Linked DNA regions of Paraburkholderia bryophila. The protein of the gene in region 1 binds, or shares a complex with, the protein of each later gene. Links are inferred from orthologs where the notes say so. Each region holds a gene or a part of one and is shown in the gene's direction. Other genes may lie near its edges. The genes, in order: uvrA and mfd.

The links.
Region 2: the proteins of uvrA (region 1) and mfd are in contact, whole or in part, in a crystal structure (PDB 4DFC), measured with the Escherichia coli proteins. The link is inferred for Paraburkholderia bryophila from one-to-one orthologs.

Annotation. Positions count from the first base shown.
Region 1 is NZ_JACCAS010000001.1:2,381,043-2,395,410, forward strand. What follows is about bases 3,907-7,356. They hold uvrA (excinuclease ABC subunit UvrA), read left to right. Parts: upstream 3,907-4,282; coding sequence 4,283-7,156; downstream 7,157-7,356. Other genes in these bases: GGD40_RS10525 (MFS transporter), read right to left, coding at 3,907-3,961; GGD40_RS10535 (AI-2E family transporter), read left to right, coding at 7,191-7,356. In the rest of the region: arsB (ACR3 family arsenite efflux transporter), read left to right, coding at 1-332; arsC (arsenate reductase (glutaredoxin)), read left to right, coding at 342-1,169; arsenical resistance protein ArsH, read left to right, coding at 1,182-1,946; GGD40_RS10520 (single-stranded DNA-binding protein), read right to left, coding at 2,103-2,651; more of GGD40_RS10525, read right to left, coding at 2,774-3,906; more of GGD40_RS10535, read left to right, coding at 7,357-8,276; GGD40_RS10540 (hypothetical protein), read left to right, coding at 8,421-9,407; GGD40_RS10545 (PepSY-associated TM helix domain-containing protein), read left to right, coding at 9,630-10,883; purU (formyltetrahydrofolate deformylase), read right to left, coding at 10,995-11,864; GGD40_RS10555 (NUDIX hydrolase), read right to left, coding at 11,986-12,837; GGD40_RS10560 (LysE family translocator), read right to left, coding at 12,884-13,498; GGD40_RS10565 (adenine phosphoribosyltransferase), read right to left, coding at 13,611-14,177; GGD40_RS10570 (monovalent cation:proton antiporter family protein), read right to left, coding at 14,315-14,368. UniProt on the Escherichia coli protein: The UvrABC repair system catalyzes the recognition and processing of DNA lesions. UvrA is an ATPase and a DNA-binding protein. A damage recognition complex composed of 2 UvrA and 2 UvrB subunits scans DNA for abnormalities.
Region 2 is NZ_JACCAS010000001.1:816,182-831,105, forward strand. What follows is about bases 3,673-7,678. They hold mfd (transcription-repair coupling factor), read left to right. Parts: upstream 3,673-3,995; coding sequence 3,996-7,478; downstream 7,479-7,678. Other genes in these bases: ispD (2-C-methyl-D-erythritol 4-phosphate cytidylyltransferase), read right to left, coding at 3,673-3,875; argE (acetylornithine deacetylase), read left to right, coding at 7,675-7,678. Also shown: GGD40_RS03520 (ATP-binding protein), read left to right, coding at 1-1,150; GGD40_RS03525 (peroxiredoxin), read left to right, coding at 1,349-1,897; GGD40_RS03530 (carboxymuconolactone decarboxylase family protein), read left to right, coding at 1,972-2,496; ispF (2-C-methyl-D-erythritol 2,4-cyclodiphosphate synthase), read right to left, coding at 2,589-3,068; more of ispD, read right to left, coding at 3,162-3,672; more of argE, read left to right, coding at 7,679-8,901; GGD40_RS03555 (pyridoxal-phosphate dependent enzyme), read left to right, coding at 8,957-9,979; large conductance mechanosensitive channel protein MscL, read left to right, coding at 10,081-10,527; GGD40_RS03565 (hybrid sensor histidine kinase/response regulator), read right to left, coding at 10,667-12,640; GGD40_RS03570 (response regulator), read right to left, coding at 12,730-13,221; GGD40_RS03575 (sensor histidine kinase), read right to left, coding at 13,351-14,924. UniProt on the Escherichia coli protein: Couples transcription and DNA repair by recognizing RNA polymerase (RNAP) stalled at DNA lesions. Mediates ATP-dependent release of RNAP and its truncated transcript from the DNA, and recruitment of nucleotide excision repair machinery to the damaged site.

The DNA of each region.
Region 1 (14,368 bases):
TGCTGTTCGCGTTTCAGGGGCAGGCCATCGTGCATGAGCCGCTGGTGATCGCGATGCTCGCCGTGCCGATTTTGATCCAGGTGTTCCTGAACTCGGGCCTCGCCTATCTGCTCAACCGCAAGCTCGGCGTCGCGCATTGCGTGGCCGGTCCGTCGAGCTTGATCGGCGCAAGCAATTTCTTCGAACTGGCCGTGGCAACCGCCATCAGCCTGTTTGGTTTCCAGTCGGGCGCTGCGCTCGCGACCGTCGTCGGCGTGCTGATCGAGGTGCCGGTCATGCTGCTGGTCGTAGCCGTCGTGAACCGCTCGCAGCGCTGGTACGAAGCGTATTGAGGATCGACCATGAGCGTCACCATCTATCACAACCCCGACTGTGGAACATCGCGCAATGTGCTTGCGCTGCTGCGTGAGGCTGGCGAGAACCCGCAGGTCATCGAATATCTCAAGACGCCACCTGACCGCGCAACGCTCGAGCGGCTCATCGCAGACACCGGCATGGCAGTCAGGGACGTGCTGCGCATCAAAGGTACGCCCTACAAGGAACTTGGGCTCGGGGATCCAGCATTGAGCGATGCCCAGTTGATCGACGCGATGCTTGCCCATCCGATCCTGATGAACAGGCCGATTGTCGCGACGCCGCGTGGCACGCGCCTTTGCCGGCCTTCGGACGCCGTGACCGGGCTGCTGGATCGTGCCCCGGAGCACGAGGTGCTGAAGGAGGAAGGCGTGCCGTTCATCGTCGCACGCGCGATCGCCAGCAACGATGCCGGGTTCGTCAATGCGTTGCGGGACGTCGATCTGCCGGGCAGCGACCTTGACGAAGCGGGCCGCAGCTTCTTCGCGTTTAGCACGCTTGCCGGCTCACACGTAGGCTACGGGGGATTCGAACAGTACGGCAGCGATGTGCTGGTCCGCTCGGTCATCGTAGAGCCGCAACACCGCGGCAAAGGCATCGGCCGCAACCTGATCGCCGTACTGCTGCGCGAAGCGTTCGATGCAGGTGCCCGTAAGGCCTGGCTGTTCACCACCAACGCGACGGCGCTCTTCGAGAAGGCGGGATTCAAGCCGGCCGCGCGCGACGCCGCGCCGGCAACAATCCTCGCAACCCGTCAGGCAACCGACCTGTGTCCCGCGACAGCTACGCTGCTCTCGCGTGCCATTACCCTGTAGTTCATCCACACGATGCAATCAGACTTACCGAACATCCGCCTCTCCCATCTCGATACCCCGGATCTTGCGAAGCTGAGACCGCAGGCGGTATCGCAACATCCCCCTCGCATCCTGCTGCTTTACGGCTCGTTGCGCCCGACGTCCTATAGCCGGTTACTGACGCTCGAAGCCGAGCGCATCCTCCGCCAGTTCGGAGCCGAAACGAAGGTGTTCGAGCCACAGGATCTGCCACTCGCTGATAGCGTCCCGGCCGACCACCCGAAGGTGGTCGAACTGCGCGAGCTGTCGATCTGGTCCGAAGGACAGGTGTGGTGTAGCCCCGAGCGGCATGGCACGCTGACCGGCATATTCAAGAACCAGATCGACTGGCTGCCGCTCGACTCCGGCAGTGTCCGCCCGACGCAGGGACGCACGCTGGCCGTCATGCAGGTTTCGGGTGGTTCGCAGTCGTTCAATGCCGTCAACGCGTTGCGCATACTTGGGCGCTGGATGCGGATGGTGACGATCCCCAATCAGAGTTCGGTGGCGAAGGCATTCCAGGAGTTTGACGAGAACGGCCGCATGAAGCCGTCGTCGTACTACGATCGCGTGGTCGACGTGATGGAGGAACTGTACAAGTTCACGCTCCTCGTGCGCGACCGTTCGGACTATCTGACCGACCGCTATAGCGAACGCAAGCAGAGGGCCCCGGCAGCCGTTACTGCGCTCGTCAGCGCGGCCATGGCTCATGAACACAGCGCACGGAACGCCGACACCGACGACAGTGAAGTCGAGTAACGCGCCCGACCGATCGGAGCCGATGGGCCACCTGAGCGCTCGCGCATCCGCTCCTGCAAATGCTGCAGGTCAGGAAATGCCCCTGAATCCCGGATACAAAAAGAAAAGCCCCGCACAAAGGCGGGGCTGATCTTTACAGTTTTTGGTTACGGGACCTCAGAACGGAATATCGTCGTCCATCTCATCAAAGCCGCCGCCAGCCGGCGCGCTCGGACGGCTAGCACCACCGCCGCCACCACCGCTGCCGCCACGCGAAGCCCCACCACCCGACACAGCGCGGCCACCACCACCGCCGCCGCCGCTACGTTCCGACGGCTCACCACGGCTATAACCGCCACCGCCTTCGTCACCGCCGCCACCCATCGCGCCGCCGCGGCCGCCCAGCATTTGCATCTGCTCGGCGACGATTTCCGTCGAATAGCGGTCCGTGCCGTCTTGCGCTTGCCACTTACGGGTCCGGATGCGCCCTTCCAGGTACACCGACGAGCCCTTCTTCAGATATTCGTTGACGATTTCCGCGAGGCGGCCGAAGAACGACACGCGGTGCCATTCGGTCGCTTCCTTCATTTCGCCGGACGCCTTGTCCTTGTACCGATCCGTCGTTGCAAGGCGGATGTTCGCCACTGCGTCGCCGCTCGGAAGATAACGGACTTCCGGATCGGCTCCGAGATTGCCGACGAGAATGACCTTGTTCACGGATGCCATGAGTTTCTCCTGTTGATTCCGTTGCGGGCGGCGCGGTACGACACGGTTCGCGTCTCATGGCCGGCAGGCCCGAGACCAGAACTGCGCCTCTGCCCGCCGCCGGGTGAGTTCTGGGTGTTCAGCTACGCCTTGCGCGGCGGCTGTTTCATATTGGCGGCGATTATAAGCCAGCACAACACGAGCCCCGAGCAGGTAAAGAATACTGCGCTCGCTCCATCCACCTTGAGCAGCCAGCCGCCAACCACCCCGCCCAGCGCGAGGCCGATCGACTGCGTGGTGTTATACACGCCGGCCGCCGCGCCCTTACGGGTGCCCGGCGCCAGTTTCGACACCAGCGAAGGCTGTGACGCCTCAAGGATATTGAAGCCGAGAAAGTACACAAAAAGGATCGCTGCCACACTCAGAATCGTATGCGGAGCGACGCCCAATAACAACTGTCCGATCAGGATAAGACCGATCGCCGACAGCAGCACGATTTTCATTTTCCCGCGCTTTTCGGCGGCGATGATCGCCGGCACCATCATCACGAACGACAGCCCCATGACCGGCAAATAAACCTTCCAGTGCGACGCGACCGGTAAGCCGCCTGCTTCGAGAATGCGCGGCACGACGAGGAACAGCGCGGTTTGCGTAGCATGCAGCACGAGCACGCCGAAGTTCAAACGCAGCAGTTCGACGTTATGCAGCACCTCGGCGAACGGCGCGCGCACATGCACCGGCTTCGGCGCGTCGGGTACGACCCACAGCACCAGGCCGATCGCCAGAATCGAGAAGATGCCGACCAGCGTGAACAAACCGCTCATGCCGACCCACTGGAATACGATCGGCGCACCGATAATCGCCACCGCGAACGACACGCCGATGCTGGCACCGACCATCGCCATCGCCTTGGTGCGATGCTCTTCGGACGTGAGGTCGGCGATAAACGCGATCACCGCCGACGACACCGCGCCCATCCCCTGAATCACGCGGCCGACGATGATCCACGTCATGTCGTGCGCGCCCGCCGCGACGAAGCTGCCGAGCGCGAAGATCAGCAGACCGATCGCGATCACCGGCTTGCGGCCGATCTTGTCGGAAACCCAGCCGTAAAAGATGTAGAGCATGGACTGCGTGACGCCGTACGCGCCGAGCGCGATGCCCACCAGCAGCACGTTGTCGCCGCCCGGAATGGTTTTCGCGTAGATCGAGAACACCGGCATGATCATGAACAGACCGAGCATACGCAGCGCGAAGATGGCGGCCAGCGACACGGTCGCGCGCAGTTCAGGCGCGCTCATGCGTGAGGATGTTGCGGACGGATTGGACATCGGGAGCGTTCTTTGAATGAGCGGGGCGGCACATCGCCGAAGGGCGGCCACCAGCGGGCGGCTTACCGTGGGACGGCGGGAAGCATGCGGCGCGGCGTTCGAGCCGACGGCCTTGCAGCACTCCCACTGACGCCTCGCGGTGCCTTGTACTCACGAGGAACGGCCCCAGTTAGACCTCTTCCCCGCGGCGCTGAACCGCTGCCTTACAGCTTGCCTCAGTGCTTCTTCAGCCTGTCAGGAAGCCGTAACGGCGGTCTTGAAAAGTCGTTATAGTAGCAGGTTTAGCCCCTTCCTCTTTCCGCCAGTTCATGGAATAAATCCGTGGAACAAATCCGTATTCGTGGGGCTCGCACCCACAACCTGAAGAACGTCAACCTCGATCTTCCACGTCACAAGCTCGTCGTCATTACGGGCCTTTCGGGCTCGGGCAAATCGTCGCTGGCGTTCGACACGCTCTATGCGGAAGGACAGCGGCGCTACGTCGAAAGTCTTTCGGCCTATGCGCGCCAGTTCCTGCAGTTGATGGAAAAACCGGACGTCGATCTGATCGAAGGCCTGTCGCCGGCAATCTCGATCGAGCAGAAAGCGACCTCGCACAATCCGCGCTCCACGGTCGGCACCGTGACCGAAATTCACGACTATCTGCGGCTCCTGTTCGCACGGGTCGGCACGCCGTATTGTCCGGATCACGAAATCCCGCTGGAGGCGCAAAGCGTCTCGCAGATGGTCGACGCGGCGCTCGCGTTGCCCGAAGAAACGAAGCTGATGATCCTCGCGCCGGTGGTGGCCGACCGCAAGGGCGAGCACGTCGAACTGTTCGAGGAAATGCAGGCGCAGGGCTTTATCCGTTTCCGCGTGCGCTCGGGCGGCGGCACCGCCAACGAAGGCGTCGCGAAGATCTATGAAGTCGACGCGCTGCCGAAGCTGAAAAAGAACGACAAGCACACCATCGACGTCGTGGTCGACCGACTGAAGGTGCGGCCGGACATGAAGCAGCGCCTCGCCGAATCGTTCGAAACGGCACTGCGCCTCGCCGACGGCCGCGCGATCGCGCTCGAAATGGACACCGACAAAGAGAAGCTGTTCAGCTCGAAGTTCGCCTGCCCGATCTGCTCGTATTCGCTGCAGGAACTGGAGCCGCGGCTCTTCTCGTTCAACAACCCGATGGGCGCGTGCCCGGAATGCGACGGCCTCGGCCAGATCACCTTCTTCGATCCGAAGCGGGTGGTCGCGCATCCGTCGCTGTCGCTCGCGGCCGGCGCGGTGAAGGGTTGGGACCGGCGCAACCAGTTCTACTTCCAGATGCTGCAGAGTCTCGCGGCGTTCTACGAGTTCGACATCGACATGGCGGTCGAAGATCTGCCGGAGAAGGTCCGCAAGATCCTGCTGTTCGGTTCGGGCAAGCAGGAAATTCCGTTCTCGTACATCAACGAACGCGGCCGCACGTCGGTGCGCGAGCACGTGTTCGAAGGGATCATCCCGAATCTGGAGCGGCGCTACCGCGAGACCGATTCGGTCGCGGTGCGCGAAGAGCTCGCCAAGTATCAGAACAACCAGCCCTGCCCCGCTTGCGCCGGCACGCGGCTGCGCCGCGAAGCGCGCTTCGTGCGGATCGGCTCGGACAGCGACGCGCGCGGCATCTTCGAAATCAGCGGCTGGCCGTTGCGCGACGCGCTCGGCTATTTCCAGACGCTGCGTCTGGAAGGCTCGAAGCGCGAGATCGCCGACAAGGTGGTCAAGGAAATCGTCGCGCGGCTCATGTTCCTGAATAACGTCGGGCTCGATTACCTGTCGCTCGAACGCAGCGCGGAAACGCTGTCGGGCGGCGAGGCGCAGCGCATTCGCCTCGCGTCGCAGATCGGCTCAGGCCTGACCGGCGTGATGTACGTGCTGGACGAGCCGTCCATCGGACTGCATCAGCGCGACAACGACCGGCTGATCGCCACGCTCAAGCATCTGCGCGACCTGGGCAACTCGGTGATCGTCGTCGAGCACGACGAAGACATGATCCGCATGGCCGACTACGTGGTCGACATGGGACCCGGCGCGGGCGAACACGGCGGCATGGTGATCGCCGAAGGCACGCCGAAACAGGTGCAGGCGAACCCGGCGTCGATGACCGGGCAGTACATGTCCGGTGCGCTCAACATCGAGTATCCGGACGAACGCAAGGAGCCCGACGAACGGCGTCTGCGCATCGTTGAGGCGTACGGCAACAATCTGAAACACGTGTCGCTCGATCTGCCGGTCGGCCTGCTCACCTGCGTGACCGGCGTGTCCGGCTCGGGCAAATCGACGCTGATCAACGACACGCTGTACCTCGCGGTCTCGCATCACCTGTACGGGTCGTCCGCGGAGCCGGCGCCGTACGAGTCGATCGAAGGCCTCGAGCATTTCGACAAGGTCATCAACGTCGACCAGTCGCCGATCGGCCGCACACCGCGCTCGAACCCGGCCACCTACACGGGCCTCTTCACGCCGATCCGCGAACTGTTCGCCGGCGTGCCTGCGGCAAAAGAACGCGGCTACGATCCGGGCCGTTTTTCGTTCAACGTCAAGGGCGGCCGCTGCGAATCCTGCCAGGGCGACGGCGTGCTGAAGGTCGAGATGCACTTTTTGCCGGACGTGTACGTGCCTTGCGACGTCTGCCACGGCAAGCGCTACAACCGCGAAACGCTGGACGTTCAATACAAAGGCAAGAACATCAGCGAAGTGCTCGACCTGACGGTGGAAAACGCCTACGAGTTCTTCAAGCCGGTGCCGGTCGTCGCGCGCAAGCTGAAAACCTTGCTGGACGTGGGTCTGGGCTATATCCGCCTGGGCCAGTCGGCGACCACGCTGTCAGGCGGCGAAGCGCAGCGGGTCAAACTCTCGTTGGAACTGAGCAAGCGCGACACGGGTCGCACTCTATACATTCTCGACGAGCCGACCACCGGCCTGCACTTTCACGATATCGCGCTGCTGCTGGAAGTCATCCATCGGTTACGTGACCAGGGTAATACTGTCGTGATCATCGAGCATAATCTCGATGTAATAAAGACCGCCGACTGGGTCATCGACCTCGGTCCGGAAGGCGGTGCGGGTGGCGGTCAGATCATTGCCCAAGGCACGCCGGAGCAAGTGGCAAAGTCGAAAGCAAGTTTTACCGGAAAGTATCTGGCGCCCTTGCTGAAACGGGCCGCCAGCAAAAAGTAACGCTGCACTTCACGGGTTGGAGACGGAATAAGCCATGGCCAAGCGGAATCAGGCGCGCGACGACGGGCAAGTGCAGGACCTACGCCCACGCCCGGTCAGGCTGACTAGCGACATGAGCCTGCCGAAACTTTCGGCGGTCGAAATCGGCAGTTATGCGCTGATGCTGTTCGGCATGTGGGCGGTGATCGAACTGAGGCTGCTCGGCGCGCTGCTCGCCGGGCTGCTGGTGTTCCAGCTCGTGCATACCATCGCGCCGCGCATCGAGCGTCACATGTCGAGCAAGCGGGCACGCTGGCTCGCGGTGGTGTTTTTGTCGGTGGTGATCGTGGGCGCGTTGACCGGGCTCACGCTCGGCATCATCGCGCATTTCGAGAACGACGTGCCGAGCGTGCAGAACCTGCTCGACCAGGCGATGCAGCTCGTCGACGAGGCGCGCGGCCGCATTCCGCAGTTCATCGCCAACTATCTGCCGGTCGACACCGAGCAGATGAAGAGCCGGGCCACCGAACTGATGACCACGCACGCCAACATGCTGTCTCAAAGCGGCAAGACGGCGGCGCGCGCGTTCACGCATATTCTGATCGGCATGATCATCGGCGCGATCATCGCGGTCGGCGCGCAGAAGCATATGAACCGGCTGCCGTTGTCCACGGCGTTCATCACGCGCGTCACGCGTTTCGCCGACGCATTCCGCCGCATCGTGTTCGCACAGGTGAAGATCTCCGCGATCAATGCGACCTTCACCGGCATCTTCCTGCTGGTGATCCTGCCGATCTTCCACGACACGTTGCCGCTGTCGAAAACGCTGGTGCTGGTCACGTTCATCGTCGGCTTGCTGCCGGTGATCGGCAATCTGATCTCGAACACGATCATCGTCGCAGTGGCGCTGTCGGTGAGCTTTCCGGCGGCGGTCATGTCGCTCGTGTTCCTGATCCTGATTCACAAGCTCGAGTACTTCCTGAACGCGCGTATTGTCGGCGGCCAGATCGAGGCGCGCGCGTGGGAATTGCTGATCGCGATGCTGGTGATGGAAGCGGCGTTCGGTATTCCCGGCGTGGTCGCCGCGCCGATTTTCTACGCGTATATCAAGCGGGAATTGATTTATTTGCGGCTGGTTTGAGGCACGCTCGCGGGCGGCTGGGCCGCCACGCACGCAAACTCGATCACTACATTTACTTACCACCTCGACCTCCGGCGAATCGGTTGTCATGAGCCTGTCCACGCATTGGCGTGGACGTTCTCAACAGCGAGGCGAGGTGAGCATATGTTTATTTCGATCCCCAGTACCGATTCCAGCGCATGGGCGAGTCAGTCGCCGCAGGATAGCCAGCAAGCCGGGCAGACCTTCGATCACCAGAAGGTCGGCGCGATGCCACGAACCGACCACGACCGGTACAACGGGGCGCAGCCACAGGGCATCGGCAAACATGAGCCGGCGACACCGTCCCCAGACTTGAGAACCGGCGTCGACATCATGTCGCGCGCATTGGGCGCGTTACCTGCGTCCTACGCTAGCGAGCCCAGCGGCAAACTCCATCCCGATCCCGTCAAACCGGGCGTCCGGATCGACGAGAACGGGCGGCGCTATATCAGCGACGGCGTGAATACCTATGCCATCCGCCACGATCGCGACAACCGGACGGAACGGGTCTACCGGCCAGACAACCCGACAAAGCCGGGCATCCCCGTCAGGCTGAACACACACGGCGACTACGAACGTCACGACGAGGTGGGGCTGAAAGGCGGCTCGCGTGGACGGGCGCTGCAAATGCAGCTTAATCGCGCGCGAGGACAGCTCGAAAACGCCTTGGCCGAACGGCGGCAAGCGGAGAATGAACTGGCAACGATCGATGCCGAGACCCAGCGTTCTCAAAATCCGGGCATGGACCTCACGATGCGGCGACAACAAGCGCAAAGGAATCTGGAACGAACCCAGCATGTCGCACAAGGCTACGAGGGGCAGATGGAAAGCCTGCTACGAGAAGCGCATCAACTCCGACAGACTATGCAAAACGAGCTAACGCAATTGCGGAGGCGCCGTGACGATGGAACACAGTTGGGGCAGGCAACGCAGCACGAGATCAACGTTCTCGAAACCACCCTACGCATGAGCGATCACCCGTCTGCGGACACGCAGTACAAACTGCAAAAGCTGCAGGGTGATCTTCGACGACTACAGGATGAGAACGGTGCATTGAGTTACCGCATCATGGCCTTGCACGCGGAGATTGACGACATTCCTCGGGCCTAGGAAATCTAAAAACAGGCCCTCCAGGCGGGCAGCACACGGAATGCGGGTTCGGCCGGCCTCTGAAACCCTGACCATCGCTCAAACACCGCCAAGATGCCTCGCATCAACGGGAAACTTGCCGCCAACTGCAAGTTTCCCGTAAGATGAGAACAATTCCTATTTACACCCAATCCTGGTCGTGATATTCCGCCTGCCGTTTCCCTTTGTCCAGCCGGCTTGCGCATGAGGCGCCAGTTCGTTCGCCTTCACCGCTGGATCGGCGTCGCCACCGCGTTATTTCTATTCATGGCCGGCCTCACCGGCGCGATCATCGCGTGGGACCATGAACTCGATGCGGCACTGAATCCATCGTTCTTCAAGGCTCATACCGCCGCGCCCGCGCTGTCGGGACTGGAACTGGCGCGTCGTGTGGAAGCCGCGGACCCGCGTCTGCAGGTCACGTATCTGCCGCTCGTCGCCGAACCCGGCCATACGCTGCAAATGATGGTGCTGCCACGCATCGATCCCGCGACCAGACAGCCCTACCCGCTCGACTTCACTCAGATCGCCGTCGACCCCGCCACCGGCGAAATCCAGGGCCGCCGCGAATGGGGCGTCGTCTCGCTCGCGCGGATCGACCTGATCCCGTTCATCTACAAATTCCACTACACGCTGCAACTGCCGTTCACCGGCGGTATCGACACCGGCACGTGGCTGATGGGCATCGTCGGGATCATCTGGCTGTTCGATAGCGTGATCGCGCTGTGGCTGTCGTTTCCGAGTTTCAAGGCCTGGCGCAAGTCGTTCGCGTTTCGCCTGAAGCGCGGCGGCTATGCGCTCACCTTCGATCTGCACCGCTCCGGCGGCGTCTGGATCTGGGGGCTGCTGATGATCGTCGCGCTGACCTCGGTGTCGATGAATCTGTCCGGGCCGGTGGTGCGGCCGGTGGTCTCGATGTTCTCGACGCTCACGCCGAATCCGATCGACAACCCGGAAATTCTGCGTCCGCCGCAACCCGGCGATTCCGTGTTGAGCCGCGAGCGCATCGTGCAACTGGCTGAAGAGGCCGGCAAAGCGCAGAACCTGAAGGCGCCGCCCGGCGGCGTGTACTACGCGGAATTCCTGCACGCATACGGCGTGGGCTTTTATACGCCCGGCAACGACCACGGCGATATCGGCCTGGGCAACCCGTGGATGTATTGGGACGCCGCCACCGGCAAGCCGCTCGGCAAGCTGATTCCGGGCAAGGGCACCGCCGGCGATATCTTCACGCAGGTGCAATTCCCGCTGCACTCCGGACGCATTCTCGGCCTGGGCGGACGGATTCTGATCAGCGCGCTGGGTATCGCGGTCGCCGTGCTGAGCGCGACGGGACTGCTGATCTGGCTGAAGAAGCTGAATGCGCGGCGGCGTTCGTCACAGAACGCACAAAACGCACGAAACGCCCAAACTGCGGATGTCGCGCGGGACACGGGCCGCTCGGCCGCGCAGTCCTGAAACAAAAAATGCGCCGGAATAATCCGGCGCATTTTTTTCTGCCTGAGCTAACAGCAGCGTTGCGGAGGAGAGGCACGCTTAGTCCTCGCCTCGCCGACACATCAACCGCTTCTAGCGAAACACCACCGTCTTGCTACCGTTCAACACCACGCGATGCTCGACGTGCCACTTCACCGCACGCGCGAGCGTCACGCATTCGACGTCGCGGCCGATCGCCGTGAGTTGCTCCGGCGTCATGCTGTGGTCCACGCGCTCCACTTCCTGCTCGATGATCGGACCTTCGTCGAGATCCGTCGTCACGTAGTGCGCGGTCGCGCCGATCAGCTTCACGCCGCGGTCGAACGCCTGGTAATACGGCTTCGCACCCTTGAAGCTCGGCAGGAACGAGTGGTGAATGTTGATCGCACGGCCGGCTAGTGCCTCGCACATTTTCGGCGACAGAATCTGCATATAGCGCGCGAGCACCACCAGATCGGCCTGATGCTCGTCGATCACTTCGAGCACGCGCGCTTCCTGCGCGGCTTTCGCGTCGGGCGTGGCGCCCATCAGCGGGAAGTGATGGAACGGCACGTCGTAGCTGGCGGCGAGCTGATAAAACTCCTTGTGGTTCGAGATGATGGCCGCAATCTCGATACCCAGTTGACCGGTGCGATAGCGGAACAGCAGATCGTTCAGGCAATGGCCGATCTTCGACACCATGATCACCACGCGCGGCTTCACCGACGCGTCGTGCAACTCCCAACGCATGCCGAACTGTTCAGCAAGCGTCACGAACGACGCGCGCAGCGCCTCCAGACCCGGATCGCCGCCCACCTGCTGGAAATGCACGCGCATGAAGAACTCGCCGGTGCGGCTGTCGCCGAACTGCGCGGAGTCGAGAATATTGCTGCCACGCTCGAACAGAAAGCCCGATACCGCATGGACGATGCCGGGCCGGTCGGCGCACGACAGTTTGAGAATAAAGCTGTGATCGGTCGACATGACCTGGATGACTCCCTTCTTCAATGCGTGGTTTATTCAGTGTGTGCGGCTCGATGCGGCCGCCCCGAGGGATTTTCGGCGCAGCGTGCATCGGCCGCGCCACGCGGCGCGAGCGTCTATCTTATGCAAGCACCGGCGGCGTGAACAGGACTTCGATACCGGCGCACGCTTCTTCATCGATCCAGCGGCGGCGCAGCAGGCAGTCCAGCGTAGCGAGACTCGCGTCGACCGTCATGGCGTCTTCTTCGATCCAGCGCGCGACTTCGTCGATGCGCGCGAGGCGATGCTCGCCCACTTCGCCATCTTGATTGCGCGGCGTGAAATCGGCGGGCAGCGCGAGGTCGTAGATGAAAATCTGTTCGGCCTGCGTGCCTTCTGGCAACGATTGCAGCACATGCGCGGTGCGACCTGCCACGGCGCGCGCGGCGATTTCCTCGGGAATGCCGGCTTCTTCCCAGCACTCCTTGATGATCGTCGCCTCGACGCCGAAGCCCCAGCCGATCCCGCCCGCGACGACATTGTCGAGCATGCCCGGATCGGTCGCCTTGGTGTCGCTGCGGCGCGCGATCCACAACTGCGGCGCGCCGCCATCCGCATATTCTACGACGCCGTTCAGATGCACCGCGTACGTCTGCGTGCCGAAGAAGCGCGAGGCCGCGCGCTCGATATACGCGAGAGGCGGCGCGTCGAACGCGTTGCGGATCGCGTAGGTCTCGTTGCGCCAGCCAGGAATGCGGCCTTCAGCGGCGAGCGAGCCGATCACGGAGCCGAGCGCCGCGCTGCGCAGATCGACCGTGTCGAACGCGGACTTGAGCGTCACGCGTGCGCTGTCGATCTCGAACACATCGGGCCAGCGCGTGAGCAAGGGCACATCGCTCGAACGAATCCAGCCGACCTGTTCGGCGTCGATCCAGAACGGCAGATGCGCGTGCGGGTCGAAGCGGCGCGCGGCGACGAGGGAAGGCAAAGTCATGCAAAACTCCAGACTAACTGTGTTCAATCACGCGTCGATCGCGTGTTCAATCGCGCAGCGCGACGCGAATCCCAATCGCAATGAAGGTCGCGCCCGCCAGACGGTCGAGCCACACGCCCACACGCGGCCGGCGCTTCAACCAGCCGCCGATCATCCCCGCGCACACGCCGAACAGCGAAAACACCACCACGGTCTGCAACATGAACAGCACGCCGAGTTCGAGCATTTGCAGCGTGACGCTTTGCGTGCCGTTCGGCTTCACGAACTGCGGCAGGAACACGACGAAGAACAACGTCACCTTCGGGTTCAGCAGATTGCCGAGCACGCTTTGGCGAAACACGGTCGACAACGGCTGCGGCGCGCGTTCGTGCGCGGTCGCGAGGCCCTGGCTGCGCAGCGCCTTGATGCCGATCCAGACCAGATAGGCGGCGCCGGCCAGCTTGATCACCTCGAACGCAACCGGCGACGAACGCAGCAACGCGGCGACGCCAAGCGCGGCCAGCGTGGTGTGAAACGTGATGCCGGCCGCGAAGCCAAGCGCGGCGACGAGACCCGCCGCGCGGCCTTGGGAAATGCCGCGTGCGAGCACTTGCAGATTGTCCGGACCGGGCGCCATGGTGATCGCGATCGACGTGGCGAGAAACAGCAGGAAGTTGGGCATCGTTCTGACCTTCGTGATGGTGTTCAGGAAAGACACTGGTTCAACGCGTGGTTCAACGTATCGTTCAACGCACGGTGCGAAGCACGCTTCGCGGCAAACTCACTGCAACGGCTCAATGACCGTCGAATCCCGTCACCGTATAAAGCGACAAGCCGCCGTCGCGCAGCAGCTTCGAGCCGCCGAGTTCAGGCAGATCGATGATCGCCGCGCCTTCCACCACGACCGCGCCGAGCCGTTCGAGCAGCATCTTGCCGGCCAGCATCGTGCCGCCGGTGGCGATCAGATCGTCGACGATCACGACACGGTCGCCCGGCTTGCAGGCGTCCTCGTGAATCTCGACGGTCGCGCTGCCGTATTCGAGTTGGTACGATTGCGAAACCCGCTTGTACGGCAGCTTGCCCGCCTTGCGGATCGGTATGAAGCCGAGGTTCAGCTCATACGCGAGAATCGGCCCGATGATGAAGCCGCGCGCATCGAGCCCGGCAATGTAGTCGAGCTTCGCATCGATATAGCGCTGCACGAACAGATCGATCAGCACGCGCAGTGACTTGCGCTCCTGCAGCAACGGCGTGATGTCGCGGAACTGCACACCCGGTTGCGGCCAGTCGGGCACCGTGCGAATGTGGCTTTTGATGTAGTCGGCCGCATCGAGCGGCGCGCTCGGGAGCGCGTTGGACATGGTGTCTCCGGATGGACCTTGTCAGGTCCGATGAAAAGCGAAATCGGGGTGGTCGGGCGGGACCCTGGTGCTGGGTGAGCAAGGGCGGCGTCGCAAGCTCACGGCACGCGCCGCCTGCCACCTGCCTCATTCCACACCTATGCCGCGGCGGCGCCCGCGCGGCGGTGCTTCGACAACCGTTCCTCGGCGCT
Region 2 (14,924 bases), 1.6 Mb from region 1 along the record:
TTCCGATCCCGACCTGCGGCGCGCACTGCTGCAGGATCTGGAGAGCAATGAAGGGGTGCGGGTGTACCCGCGCGAAACCACCGACAAGTACAAGCTCCAGCCCGACGAGTCGCTAAACCGCCTGATCGAACACGACATTCGCGGCCGGCTCGGCGACGACACGGTCATCGCGCAGAGCGTGAACGACATTCCCGGCGTCTGGATCAGCTTCAAGATCGACGACGACGATTACTGGGTCGCCCTCGACCGCGATCAACTCGACAACGCCACCGGGCTGCAATGGGCCGGCTGGGGCGTGTTCGCGCTGGCGCTGTCGCTGTTCGGCGCGGCGTTTATCACGAGTCTGGTGAACCGGCCGTTCGCGCGCCTCGCCATGGCCGCGCGCAAGGTCGGCTCGGGCCAGTCGCCCGAACCGCTGCCCGAGCGCGGCATGGGTGTGGCCGCCGAAACCAATCGCAGTTTCAACCAGATGGTGCAGGACCTCGAACAGCTCGAGGCCGACCGCGCGCTGATGCTCGCAGGGATTTCGCACGATCTGCGCACCCCGCTCGCGCGGCTGCGGCTCGAAACCGAAATGAGCCCGTCCGATCAAAGCACCAAAGACGCGATGGTCGACGACATCGAGCAGATGGACATGATCATCGGCCGGTTCCTCGATTACGCGCGGCCCGTGCAACGTGTTCCGGAACCTGTCGACCTTTCCGTGATCGCAGGAGAACTGGCTGCGCGCATGCAGAGCGAAGACAGCATGCGGCTGATTACGCGGCTCGCGCCGTCGGCGGTGATCGAGGCCGATGAAACCGACATGCGGCGGGTGGTCGGTAATCTGCTGGAGAACGCTCGCAAGTATGGTTTGAGCGACGGCGACGGCATTCCGCACGTGATTCTGGAAACGCGGGTGTCGCACTCGCGGGTTGAACTGTCCGTGGTCGACGAAGGCCCCGGGATTCCGGAAGACCAGTTGGCGCTGGTCACACGGCCGTTCTATCGTGTGAACTCGGCGCGCACGCAGGCGAACGGCACGGGCCTCGGCATGGCCATCGTGCAGCGCCTCGTGGGCCGCTACCGCGGTGCGCTGCGATTGCGCAACCGCACGCCGGGCCCGGGTCTCGAGGTCACGATCGAGTTCCCGCTGGCCAAAGGCGCCTGAGCGGAAACCGGCGTCAGGCGCCTCGGCGCGCCGCCTGCGGCCCACGGCCGCATTGAATAATTGCCACCCGTTCGATTAGCTTGACGCTATAGAACGGGTGGTCCAATAGAACCATAGGGGACACCGTGTGACGCGCTCGTGTGACGAGTTCGGAGCCTAAGACATGCTGTTTTTTCCAACTTACGAAGGAGTATTCGCATGAAAACCGTTGGCGATAAAATCGAAGCGTTCACCATTGCCGCTGCCAAGCCAGGCTTCAACCATCACGAAGAAAACGGCGTCTCGGCGTTCGAAGAAATCACGGAGCAGTCGTTCCCGGGCAAGTGGAAAATCATTTATTTCTACCCGAAGGATTTCACCTTCGTATGCCCGACCGAAATCGTCGAGTTCGGCAAACTGGCCAACGACTTCGAGGAACGCGACGCCGTGCTGCTGGGCGGCAGTGTCGATAATGAATTCGTGAAGCTGGCCTGGCGTCGCGAGCATAAAGACCTGGACAAGCTGAATCACTACGCATTCGGCGACGTGAAAGGCGAGCTGATCGACCAGCTCGGCGTGCGCGACAAGGAAGCCGGCGTGGCACTGCGCGCGACTTTCATTGTCGATCCGGACAATACGATCCAGCACGTGTCGGTGAATAACCTGAACGTGGGCCGCAATCCGGAAGAAGTGCTGCGGATTCTCGACGGCCTGCAAACGGACGAACTCTGTCCGTGCAACCGCTCGGTCGGTGGCGCAACGCTGTAAGCCGTGTCTTCAAAAGCCCGTCAAGCTTGAAAAAGCCGCGGGCTTTTTTATCGGCAACCTGATAGGAGATAACAATGGAATTCTTGTCTTCGATTAAGGCGCGCGTACCGGACTACGCCAAGGACATCCGGCTGAATCTGGACGGCACGATTGCGCGCTCATCGCTGGAAGGAAACGATGCGGTCGGCGTGGCATTGGCGGCGGCATTCGCCGCGAAGTGCACGGTGATCGTCGACGCGATTCGCAATGCGGGCGTGTTGTCGCCCGAAGAAACGAATGGCGCGCTCACGGCGGCCGCGTTGATGGGCATGAATAACGTCTGGTATCCGTACGTCGAGATGACGGGCAGCGCGGATTTGAAATCGCAGCCGGCGCAATTACGGATGAACGCTTATGCGTCGCATGGCGGCGTAGATAAACGACGCTTCGAGATGTATGCGCTGGCGGCGTCGATTATCGGCAAATGCCATTTTTGCGTGAAGTCGCACTTCGATACGCTAGTCGCCGAAGGCATGAGTTCCACGCAATTGCGCGATGTCGGCCGGATCGCGGCGGTGATTAATGCCACCGCGCAGTGTATTGCCGCCGAGAGTAAATAAAACTTCGGTCAGCGCGCAGCACGATGATTTAATCGCCGCTGCGCGCGCGACCTGAATGAGCCGTACCGGATTGATGCAGCCCAACCCGCCGGTCAGTTCTTGATCAACAACACCGCGGCCTGCGCTTCGATACCCTCGCCTCGCCCGAGGTAACCGAGCTTCTCATTGGTCTTCGCCTTCACATTGACGCGCTCCAGCGGCAGGCCGAGATCGGCGGCGATATTCGCGCGCATGCCTTCAATATGCGGCGCGAGCTTCGGCGCCTGCGCAACCACGCTGCTGTCCACGTTCGCGATCGAAAACCCCGCCGCCGTCACGCGCGCAAAACACTCGCGCAGCAAAACGCGGCTATCCGCGCCCGCGAACTTCGCGTCGGTATCGGAGAAATGACGGCCGATGTCGCCCATTGCCGCGGCGCCGAAAATCGCGTCGGTGATCGCGTGCAGCAGCACGTCGGCGTCCGAATGCCCGAGCAAGCCGCGCTCATAAGGAATCGTCACGCCGCCGATAATCAACGGCCGTCCCGGCACCAACGCATGCACGTCATACCCCTGGCCAATTCTGAAATCCATATGCGTCAAGTCCTTAAGTCCGCTTATTCACTGAAATTAAATTCGAAATTGCGATCGAGCAAAGCCGATCCGAATTCAGAACGAATTCGTTGATCACGAAGCCGACACCCGGCTCAGAATCGCCTCGGCCAGCTCGAAATCTTCCGGATACGTCACCTTGAAGTTGCGCAGGCTGCCTTGCACCAGCTTCGGCGCGTGACCCAGCCATTCGATCGCGCTCGCCTCGTCGGTCAAATCGTGGCCGTCGGCCTGCGCGCGCAGAATCGCGTCGCGCAACATGCCGATGCGGAACATCTGCGGCGTCTGCGCCTGCCACAAACCGTCGCGTGCTTCGGTATGGGCGATACGGCCGTCGCTGGACGCCGCGTCGATCCGCTTCAGCGTATCCGCCACCGGCAAGGCCATGATGCCGCCCACGGCGTCATCTTTCAGCGCGCCGACCAGCGCGCGGATCAGCGCGGGCGTGATGCCGGGCCGGGCCGCGTCGTGCACCAGCACCCAATCGTCGTCGTGCGCGCCGAACTCGGCGAGCGCCTGCAGCCCGTTCAGCACCGACGCCTGGCGCGACGCGCCGCCGCAACGGCGCACCGCGAAGCGCAGCCTGCCGAAGCGGCGGCCGTCGAAGTGCTGGTCGTCGGGCGCGATCACCAGCAGGGTTTGGGCGAATTCGCTGCAGGCGTCGAAGGCCGCCAGCGAGTAATGCAGCATGTCGCGCCCGGCTACCGTGCGATATTGTTTGGGCATCGCGGCGCCGGAACGGCTGCCGGTGCCGGCGGAAGGAATCAGGGCAAATAGGCGGGAAGTCACGAGGGCGGAGGCCGCGAAGTCAAAGTAAAGGACGGATTTTATAATAGGTCCTTCGCATCCATGCCCGGACACGCGTAAACTTGCGGCTCACGTGTGAGCCCGAGGCCGCCTTTTTTCTTTATGCCAGACATCGCCGCATCATCGCAGTCCTCCCCGCCCGTCGCGCTTGTCAAGGCCGGCCAGCGTTTCGCCTTCGACGGCACGCACGGCTCGTCCGACGCGCTGCTGATCGCCCGCTACCATCTCGCCTATCGCGAGAAGGTGCCGCTGCTGGCCGTCGTGTGCGAAAGCGCCGTCGATGCGCAGCGTCTGTCGCAGGAAATCGGCTTTTTCGCGCCCGAGGCGCGGGTGCGCCTGCTGCCCGACTGGGAAACGCTGCCTTACGATACCTTTTCGCCGCACCAGGACCTGGTGTCCGAGCGCCTCGCCACGCTGCACGATCTAGGCGAAGGCCGCTGCGACATCCTGCTGGTGCCCGCCACCACGGCGCTGTACCGGATGCCGCCGGCGTCGTTCCTCGCCGGCTATACGTTCTCGTTCGCCCAGGGCGAGCGTCTGAACGAGGCGAAGCTCAAGGCGCAACTCACGCTGGCCGGCTACGAACACGTGAGCCAGGTGGTACGTCCCGGCGAGTACTGCGTGCGCGGCTCGCTGCTCGACCTGTTCCCGATGGGCTCGCCGCTGCCGTACCGGATCGACCTGTTCGACGATCAGGTCGACTCGATCCGCGCGTTCGATCCGGACACGCAGCGCAGCCTCTATCCGGTGAAAGACGTGCGCCTGCTGCCGGGCCGCGAATTCCCGTTCGACGAAGCCGCGCGCACGGCTTTTCGCAGCCGCTGGCGCGAGACCTTCGAAGGCGACCCGAGCCGCGCGTCGATCTATAAAGACATCGGCAACGGCGTGCCGTCGGCGGGTATCGAATACTATCTGCCGCTGTTCTTCGAGGACACCGCGACGCTGTTCCACTATCTGCCCGAAGGCGCGCAACTGGCGTTCATCGGCGATCTGGACGCGGCGATCCGGCGCTTCACCAACGACACGAAGCAGCGCTACAACTTCCTGTCGCACGATCGCGACCGGCCGATTCTCGAGCCGCAGCGGCTGTTCCTGTCGGACGAAGATTTCTACACGTTCGCCAAGCCGTTCGCGCGGCTCGTGCTGCCCGCCAACGCGGGCGGCGGCTGGTCGACCCCACTGCCGAATCTGGCGATCGACCGGCATGCGGACGACCCCGTCGCCGCGTTGCGCGCGTATCTCGCTACCACGCCGAACCGCGTGCTGTTCGCCACCGAATCGGCGGGCCGCCGTGAAACGCTGCTGCAATTGCTGGCGGACAATCATCTGCGGCCGGCTTCGAGCGACAGCTTCCAGGACTGGCTGATCGGCGACTCGCGCTTCTCGCTAGGCGTCGCGCCGCTCGCCACCGGCTTTGCCGTGCCGGTCGACGGTATCGCGGTCATCACCGAAACAGAGCTTTACGGGCCACTCGCGCGGCGCGCCGGGCGCCGCCGCCAGGAGCAGGCGAGCAACGTCGATTCGATGGTGCGCGACCTCTCCGAGTTGAAGATCGGCGATCCGGTCGTGCATTCGCAGCACGGTATCGGCCGCTATATGGGTCTGGTCACCATGGACCTCGGCGAAGGCGAAACCGAGTTCCTGCACCTGGAGTATTCCGGCGACAGCAAGCTTTATGTGCCGGTCTCACAGTTGCACGTGATCTCGCGCTATAGCGGCGCCGATCCGGAAAGCGCACCGCTGCATTCGCTCGGTTCGGGCCAGTGGGAAAAGGCCAAACGCAAAGCCGCGCAACAGATTCGCGATACCGCGGCCGAACTGCTGAATCTTTACGCGCGCCGTGCCGCGCGCGAAGGCCATGCGTTCGCGCTCGAACCGAAAGACTATGTGAAGTTCGCCGAGAGCTTCGGCTTCGAGGAAACGCCGGACCAGGCCGCCGCGATCGCCGCCGTGATCGGCGACATGACGAGCGGCAAGCCGATGGATCGCCTGGTGTGCGGCGACGTCGGCTTCGGCAAGACGGAAGTGGCGCTGCGCGCGGCATTTATCGCGGTGATGGGCGGCAAGCAGGTCGCGCTGCTCTCGCCCACCACGCTGCTCGCCGAACAGCACACGCAGACCTTCACCGATCGCTTCTCCGACTGGCCGGTGCGGATCGCCGAACTGTCGCGCTTCAAGTCGACCAAGGAAGTGAATGCCGCGATCCAGCAGATCAACGAAGGCACGGTCGACATCGTGATCGGCACGCACAAGCTGCTGTCGTCCGACGTGCAGTTCAAGCGCCTCGGGCTCGTGGTGATCGACGAGGAACACCGTTTCGGCGTGCGTCAGAAAGAAGCGCTGAAGGCGCTGCGCGCCGAAGTGGACGTGCTCACGCTGACCGCCACGCCGATCCCGCGTACGCTCGGCATGGCGCTCGAAGGCCTGCGCGATTTCTCGGTGATCGCCACTGCGCCGCAAAAGCGGCTGGCCATCAAGACCTTCGTGCGTCGCGAGGAAGACAGCGTGATTCGCGAGGCGATGCTACGCGAACTGAAGCGCGGCGGCCAGGTGTACTTCCTGCACAACGAAGTCGAGACGATCGAGAATCGCCGGCAGATGCTCGAAGCACTCGTGCCCGAAGCGCGTATCGCGGTCGCGCACGGTCAGATGCATGAGCGCGAACTCGAACGCGTGATGCGCGACTTCGTCGCCCAACGCGCCAACGTGCTGCTGTGTACGACCATTATCGAAACCGGCATCGACGTGCCGAGCGCCAATACGATTCTGCTGCACCGTTCCGACAAGTTCGGTCTCGCGCAATTGCATCAGTTGCGTGGCCGCGTGGGCCGCTCGCATCACCAGGCGTACGCGTATCTGCTGGTGCACGACCCGCAAGGGCTGACCAGGCAGGCGCAACGCCGCCTCGAAGCAATCCAGCAGATGGAGGAACTCGGTTCGGGCTTCTATCTGGCCATGCACGATCTGGAGATTCGCGGCACCGGCGAAGTGCTCGGCGACAAGCAGTCGGGCGAGATTCAGGAGATCGGCTTCCAGCTTTACACCGACATGCTGAACGACGCGGTGAAGGCGCTCAAGGAAGGCCGCGAGCCCGACCTCACCGCGCCGCTCGCCGCCACCACCGAGATCAACCTGCACGCGCCGGCGATTTTGCCCGCCGACTATTGCGGCGACGTGCAGGAGCGTCTGTCGCTGTACAAGCGTCTGGCTAATTGCGAACACAACGATTCGATCGACAGCATTCAGGAAGAGCTGATCGACCGCTTCGGCAAGTTGCCGCCGCAAGCGCATGCGCTGGTGGAGACGCATCGGTTGCGGCTGGCGGCGAAGCCGCTCGGCATTTCGAAGATCGATGCGGGCGAAACGGTGATCGGTTTGCAGTTCATCCCCAATCCGCCGATCGACGCGATGCGGATCATCGAGATGGTGCAGAAGCACAAGCACATCAAGCTCGCAGGTCAGGACAAGCTGCGCATCGAAACGCGCAGCCCGGATCTCGCGGTGCGTGTCGCGACGGTCAAGGAGACCTTGCGTGCGCTCGGTTCGCCGAGCCGCGGCACGGCGCCGGCCGCCGCTGCGCGATGATGAATTCCGCCGTTACGACGTGATTCATGGTTGCACGAGCGCACGCCCTCATGCACGCACTCACGCGCGCAACGTGAGAAAAACGGGGGACGTCTAGCGTCTTTCGGTTCATGCTGCGGTGCGCAAACGCGCTCCGCAGCATACGGCTGAGTTTTTTTTGGGTATGATCGAAAGACTCAAATGCCGGAGTCTTGTCATGTCTCACGTCGCTGAATCAGCGCAGTCCTCGTCAACGTCCGCTTCCGCCGCCTCGCTTTCGCTCCCCTGGATCACCCGCCTCGTGTCGATGGACACGGTCAGCCGCAATCCGAATCTCGGTCTGATCGAAACCGTGCGCGACGAACTGCGCGCGGCCGGTGTCGACGCCACGCTCACGCACGACCCAAGCGGCAAATGGGCCAACCTGTTCGCGACGATTCCCGCGCACAACGGCGAGACCAATGGCGGCGTGGTGCTGTCGGGTCATACCGACGTGGTGCCGGTGGACGGTCAGCAATGGGACAGCGATCCGTTCAAGCCGGAGATTCGCGGCGACAAGCTGTACGGCCGCGGCACCTGCGACATGAAGGGTTTTATCGGCGCGGCGCTGGCGCTCGTGCCCGAGATGCAGCGCACGAAGCTCGCCAAGCCGATTCACTTCGCCCTCTCGTTCGACGAAGAAGTCGGCTGCGCCGGCGCACCGCTGATGATCGCGGACCTGATGAAGCGCGGCGTGAAGCCGGACGGCTGCATTGTCGGCGAGCCGACCAGCATGCGCCCGATCGTTGCGCACAAGGGCATCAACGCTTACGAGTGCTGCGTGCGTGGCCAGGCCGCGCATTCGTCGCTCACGCCGAAAGGCCTGAACGCGATCGAGTACGCTGCGCGCCTGGTCTGCTACATCCGCGACATGGCCGATCAGTTCCGCGAGCAAGGCCCGTTCGACGAACTGTACGACGTGCCCTTCACCACCTCGCAGACCAGCACGATTATCGGCGGCAATGCGATCAACACCGTGCCGGCCGAATGCAAGTTCCAGTTCGAATTCCGCAACCTGCCCACGCTCGACCCCGAACCGATCTTCGCGCGCATCGATCAATACGCGCGCGAAACGCTGTTGCCGAAAATGTTGCGCGAGCATCCATCGGCAGCAATCGAGATCAGGAAGATCGCCGCGGCGCCCGGACTCGATTCGTCTGAACAAGCCGCGATCACGCAGCTCGTGCGCGCGCTCACCGCCGACCAGGACAAGCGTAAGGTCGCCTACGGCACCGAAGCGGGGTTGTTTTCGCTGGCGGGCATTCCGAGCATTGTGTGCGGCCCCGGCGACATCCAGCAGGCTCACAAGGCCAACGAATTCGTCGCGCTCGACCAGTTGGTCGCGTGCGAGCGCTTCCTGCAAAAATTCATTCACAGCATGTCTGTCGACGCACACGCACTCTGAAACCGAGCGGCACAAAATAGGTCTTACTCGTACCGACATAAAACACCCACCCGCCATGTCAACCGCCACACCGCAGCACACGGACCACACGATCGACGGCGAGCCGATTCCCACGCTCGACGACATCGCCACTCAGCATTTTGCGTTGGCGCCGTGGGTGACGCGAACGCCGGTGTTCGACCGGCTCGACTTCGCGTCGCTGGAAGGCACCGTGGTGAACTTCAAGTTCGAACTGCTGCAGGCGGGCGGCAGCTTCAAGGCGCGTGGCGCGTTCACCAACCTGCTCGCGCTGGACGAAGCCCAGCGCAGCGCCGGCGTGACCTGCGTGTCGGGCGGCAATCATGCGGTGGCGGTCGCGTATGCGGCCATGCGGCTCGGCATCGGCGCCAAGGTCGTGCTGTTTCGCGCGGCCAATCCGGCGCGTGTCGCGCTGTGCCGGCAGTATCGCGCCGAGATCGTGTTCGCCGAGGACATTGCCGAAGCCTTCGAACTGGTGCGCCGTATCGAGGCTGAAGAAGGCCGCTATTTCGTGCATCCGTTCAACGGTTATCGCACGGTGCTAGGCTCGGCCACGCTCGGCTACGAATGGGCCACTCAAACGCCCGACCTCGAAGCGGTCGTGCTGCCGATCGGCGGCGGCGGGCTCGCGGCCGGCGTCGCCACGGCCATGCGGCTCGCGAATCCGCGTGTGCATGTGTACGGCGTCGAGCCGGAAGGCTCGGATGTGATGGGCAAGAGTTTCGCCGCCAATCACACGGTCAAGATGGGCCACATGCACGGCATCGCCGACTCGCTAATGTCGCCGCATACCGAGGAATACAGCTACGAGTTGTGCCGCCGTCATATCGACCAGCTCGTCACCGTGTCCGACGATCAGTTGCGCGCCGCCATGCTGACCTTATTCGGACAACTGAAGCTCGCCGTCGAACCGGCCTGCGCGGCCGCCACCGCGGCGCTGCTCGGACCGCTGCGCGAACAGCTGCAGGGCAAGCGCGTGGGCGTGCTGTTGTGCGGCACCAATACCGACCCGGTCAGTTTTGCCGCGCATATTGAACGCGCACGTCATAGCGCGTCATAGTTTCCTGAATAGAAATCCGCTCATGGCTTTCCTTGTCAAAGGACTAGCCTATCCTTCTCAGGTTGGTATCATTCGCTAATCGATATCTGGGAGGAACCTCTATGAGCATGGTCAAGGAATTCAAGGAATTTGCCCTTAAGGGCAACGTGATGGATCTCGCCGTCGGTGTGATTATCGGCGGCGCGTTCTCCACCATTGTCAATTCGATTGTTAAAGACCTGATCATGCCGGTTGTCGGGCTTGTCACCGGTGGCCTCGATTTCTCCAATAAGTTTGTTCGCCTCGGCGACATTCCGGCTAGCTTCAAAGGCAGCCCCGAGTCGTATAAAGACTTGCAGACGGCAGGCGTGGCGGTGTTCGGTTATGGCTCGTTCATCACCGTGCTGATCAACTTCATCATTCTCGCGTTCATCATTTTCCTGATGGTCAAATTCATTAACAATTTGCGCAAGCCGGATGAAGCCGCAGCGGCAGAACCGGCCCCCACGCCGGAAGACGTGTTGCTGCTGCGTGAAATCCGCGATTCGTTAAAGAATACGCCGCGTTAAAGCCGGGGCCTCCGGCGTGTTAGCCGAGGCGCGGTTGAGTAGAAAAAGCCTGTTGCGATGAAAATCGCAACAGGCTTTTTTCCGACCAAAACATCACGCGCCGAGACACGACGCAACGCAACACGACAAAGCAAAGCCTTTAAGCGCCCTTCTGCGCTTTCAGACTCACCGCGCTGTCGATCATCGCCTCGAGCTGGCCGAAGTTGACCGGCTTCGTCAGATGCGAAGTAAAGCCGGCGGCCACACAACGGCGCACATCCTCGTCGGTGCCGAAGCCGGTCAGCGCCACCGCCGGCGCATCCGAATGCTCACGGAACGCCTTGATGAAGTCGAGACCGGTGCCGTCGGGCAAGCCCACGTCGCTGACAATCAACTCGAACGTCTGCAACTGCGTGGCAGCCAAGGCGTCGTCCACGCGACCCACCACCGTCACCTCGTGACCCAGGCTGCGGATCAGTTGCGCCATGACCTCGGCGGTATCCTCGTGGTCTTCGATCAGCAGGATGGTCAGCAAAACGCCCGAGCGCACCTGGTCGGGCGCCACGACCGGCGGCGGAACGGCCGGCGCCGCCGCGGTCGGCAGCGTGATCGTGAAGGTCGCGCCGCAATGCGCGCCGGGACTTTGCGCGATCACCGTGCCGCCATGCACGTCGGTTAGCGCCTTGGTGATCGCGAGCCCCAGTCCCAGTCCACCGAACTGGCGCGTCATATTCTGATTGCCCTGCTCGAACGCGTTGAAGAGCTTGCCGATCTGTTCCGGCTCGATGCCGATACCGGTGTCTTCAACCGATATCTGCACCTGCATGCGTTCGTCGCGGGTGCGCAAATAGATATGGCCGCCGTCCGGCGTGAACTTGGCGGCGTTGCGAATCAGATTCCACAGCATCTGTTGCAAGCGTGCGCGGTCGGCCAGCACGTAGTGGTGCTGCGCGTCTTTATGCACGTGCACGTCCTGCTGCTTCACCTGAATCTCGCTGCGGAACAGTTCGAGCACGCTGTCCATCACTTCGTGCACGTCGACGGTTTCCAGCGACAAACGCAGCTTGCCGTTCGCCACCCGCGTGAGGTCCAGCAGATCGTCGATCAGCCGCGCTTCGAGTTCGACGTTGCGGCGAATCATGCGCACGCTCGCGCGCGCCTGCTCGGGTAGGTCCGGGATCATTTCCAGCACGCTGGCGCCGGCCAGCACCGGCGTGAGCGGCGTGCGCAATTCGTGCGACAGCATCGCGAGGAAACGGTCTTTGGCGCGGTTGGCGTCTTCGGCGATCTGGCGCGCGGCCTGCTCCGACGCGAGCAGCCGCTCGCGCTCCTCGATCGCCTCGCGTTGCGAATGAATGTCCGTGCAACTGCCGAACCATTTGCTGACTTGACCTTCGGCGTCGCGCATGGCCACGACGCGGGCGTCGAACCAGCGGTATTCGCCGTCGTGACGGCGAATCCGCAACTCGTGCCGATAGTCGCCGGCATGGCTGGTCACCGCTTTGAGCCAGGTAAGGCGGATTTCCTCGCGATCGTCCGGATGCACGGCTTCGAGCCACGCGAGACCGTACGAACTGCTGTCGGGGAGACCGGTGTAGTCGTACCACTGCTTCGACAGGAAATCGCAGTCGCCTGCGGCGTTGCAGGTCAGCACGAGGTGCGGCAGCGCCTCCGACAGCGTGCGGTAATGCTGCTCGCGATCGCGCAGCAGCAAGGCTTCGTCCGACGCGCGCTGCAAACGCACTTGCGAGAGCACCCGCTCGACGGCTTCGGGCAGGTAATCGAGGTAATCGCCGGATTTCGGCACCACGTCGGACACGCCCGCGCGCAACGCTTCGATCACGCGCGATTCGTCGGTAAAACCGGTCACGAGGATGGCGGGAATCCGCACGCCTTCCGAACGCAAACGGCGAAAGAAGTCGAGTCCTGTCTCCGGTCCGCTCAACTGGTAGTCGAGCACCAGCAGATCGGGCGCGCCGCCGGCGAGCCGCTCGCGGGCCGCTTCGACGCCGGCGCAGATCGCGACCCGGCAGCCGGCGCGTTCGAGCGACTTGCGCGCAAGCCGCAGGATGCCTTCGTCGTCGTCGACGACCAGCACATAGGCGGCTTGCTGCGTGGACACTTCTTCGGTCATGCGGAATTCTTTCACGGATTCGGATGGATCAGGTTGTCATGCGCGGCTTTCGACCCGCTTCATGGGCGCGGTGCTCGACGGGCGCGGCCTTACGGCGCCCCGAGGCGATGGCCCGACGGCAGCTTCACCACCTGCAGGAAGAAGCCGAGCCGGCGCACGGCTTCGATAAACGCCTCGTATTCGACCGGTTTGGTGATATAGACGTTGCACCCGAGCTCGTAGCAGCGCGCGATCTCGCGCGGGTCGTCGGTGGTGGTCAGCACGATCACCGGCACCGCGGCGGTCTGCGGCGATTCTTTCAGACGGCGCAGCACTTCGAAGCCGTCCACGCGCGGCATTTTCAGATCGAGCAGCACGACGAAGTTCGTCAGATCCTCGCGCGCGGGGATCGCCGTGGCGGGATTCGCGTCAGGGTCGACGACCGGCGGCGGACCGAAGAAATAGTCGAGCGCCTGCTGGCCGTCGCGAAACCGCACGAAACCGTTCGATACGCCGGCACGGCGCAGATTGCGCTCGACGAGCGTGGCATGACCGTCGTCATCTTCGATCAGCACGATGCTGACCGTTTCCCCGTGACTCATAAGCTCTCCGTGCAAACAGGTAGCTGAACCATACCGCTTCTGAATTGTTCTAGTCGCGGCGTGGGTGATTGGGCGTAAGGTCAACACAGGCCCAACCCCACCGCCAGCCTCCAGACCCAACGCCCGGGTTCAATTCCGCGTGGGCTGTTCCGGCAACACCACGAAAAAGGTCGACCCGGCGCCTTCCGCCGACTCGACCCACACGCGCCCGCCATGCCGCTCCACCGTGCGCCGCACCACCGCGAGACCAATGCCGTCGCCGTTCGCGACGTCGCCATGCAGACGCTGGAACGCGCGGAATACCTTCGACATGTAAGCCGCCGGAATGCCGAGGCCATTGTCGCGCACGTAATAAGTGCGCGTGCGCACGGCGCGCGGCTCGGACTCGTCGACCGGATCGGGCTCCAGCGCGCCGACCTCGATGCGCCCAAGGCGCGCCGGGTCGAGGTAGTTCAGCGCGTTGCCGATCAGGTTGCCGAAGACCTGTTCGATCGCACCCGGGTCGCCCCATGCTGGCGGCAGTTCACGCACCGTGACCACCGCCGACTGCTGCGCGATCGCGCCCTCCAGCGCGTCGACCACCCGGCCGACCACTCGCCCGACGCTCACCCGCTGCCACTGGTATTCGAGCCGGCCGGCGCGCGAGATGCGCAACAGCGCGTCGATGATCGCGGCGGCGCGCGTCACCGCGGTGCGCAGATATTGCAGGGACTCGCGCACGTCGCCGTCGAGAATGTGCGTCATGCGTCGCTGCTCGCCCTGCGGCAGGCCGGCTGCGTCGACGATGCTATCGAGTTCGTCGCACGAAACCTGCAGTTCCTTCGAAAACCCTTGCAGGTTCACCAACGGAGAGCGCAAATCGTGCGACACGCTGTAGATGAACATTTCATTATCTTGCGTCTCCTGACGCAATTCCTCGTTGACGCTCGCCAACTCCTGCGCACGCGCTTCGAGCCGCGTCTTCAGCGTGGCCTGGTCGGCTTCCGCCGCGCGCAGGCGGGCGCCGGTCTGATGCAGCACCGCGTCGAGCGCGGCGATTTCGTCGTTACCCGACAGCGGCGGCGCCAGCGTGCGGCCGTTGCCTAGCCGTTCGGCATTATCGGTCAGCACCTCCAGCCGCCGGCCGATGCTGCGCGCGAACACCACGGCGGTGGCGGCCCAGATCAGCATCGAGCCGAGCACCGCGGCGATCAGCGCGTATTGCTGACGTTCGCGCCGCCGCGCGAGCGCCGCCGCGCGCTCGGCGTCGAGCCGCGACGCCTCGTCGGCGAACGCCGTCAGTTCGTCGCGAAACAGCGCGATCTGCTGCGGCAGCGGCTCGGTTTCGAGCGCGGTGAAGTTGGCCGGGCTGCGCCCCGCGTGCAGCGCCTGCGAAATCTCGACGGTCTGCGCGCGATAAGCCTCGATCGCGCGCTGCATCTTGTGAACCCGCTCGACCTGCTGCGGCGTATCGGCCACCAGCGTATCGAGATTCGACAGCCGGTCGCCGAGATCGACCCACACCGCATGGCGGTCGATAAACGACGGATCGCCGACGGCCATGCCCGTGCGAACCCGCGCGGCCTGACGCAGCAGCGGGTCGACAATCGCCGACGACTGATAAAGAATCTGCTTGCTGTTGGAGACCCACTGCGCAGCCTGCGCTGTCTGCTCCTGGGTATCGAAGACGACGCCAAGAAGCGCCAGCTCGACCACGCTCGGCA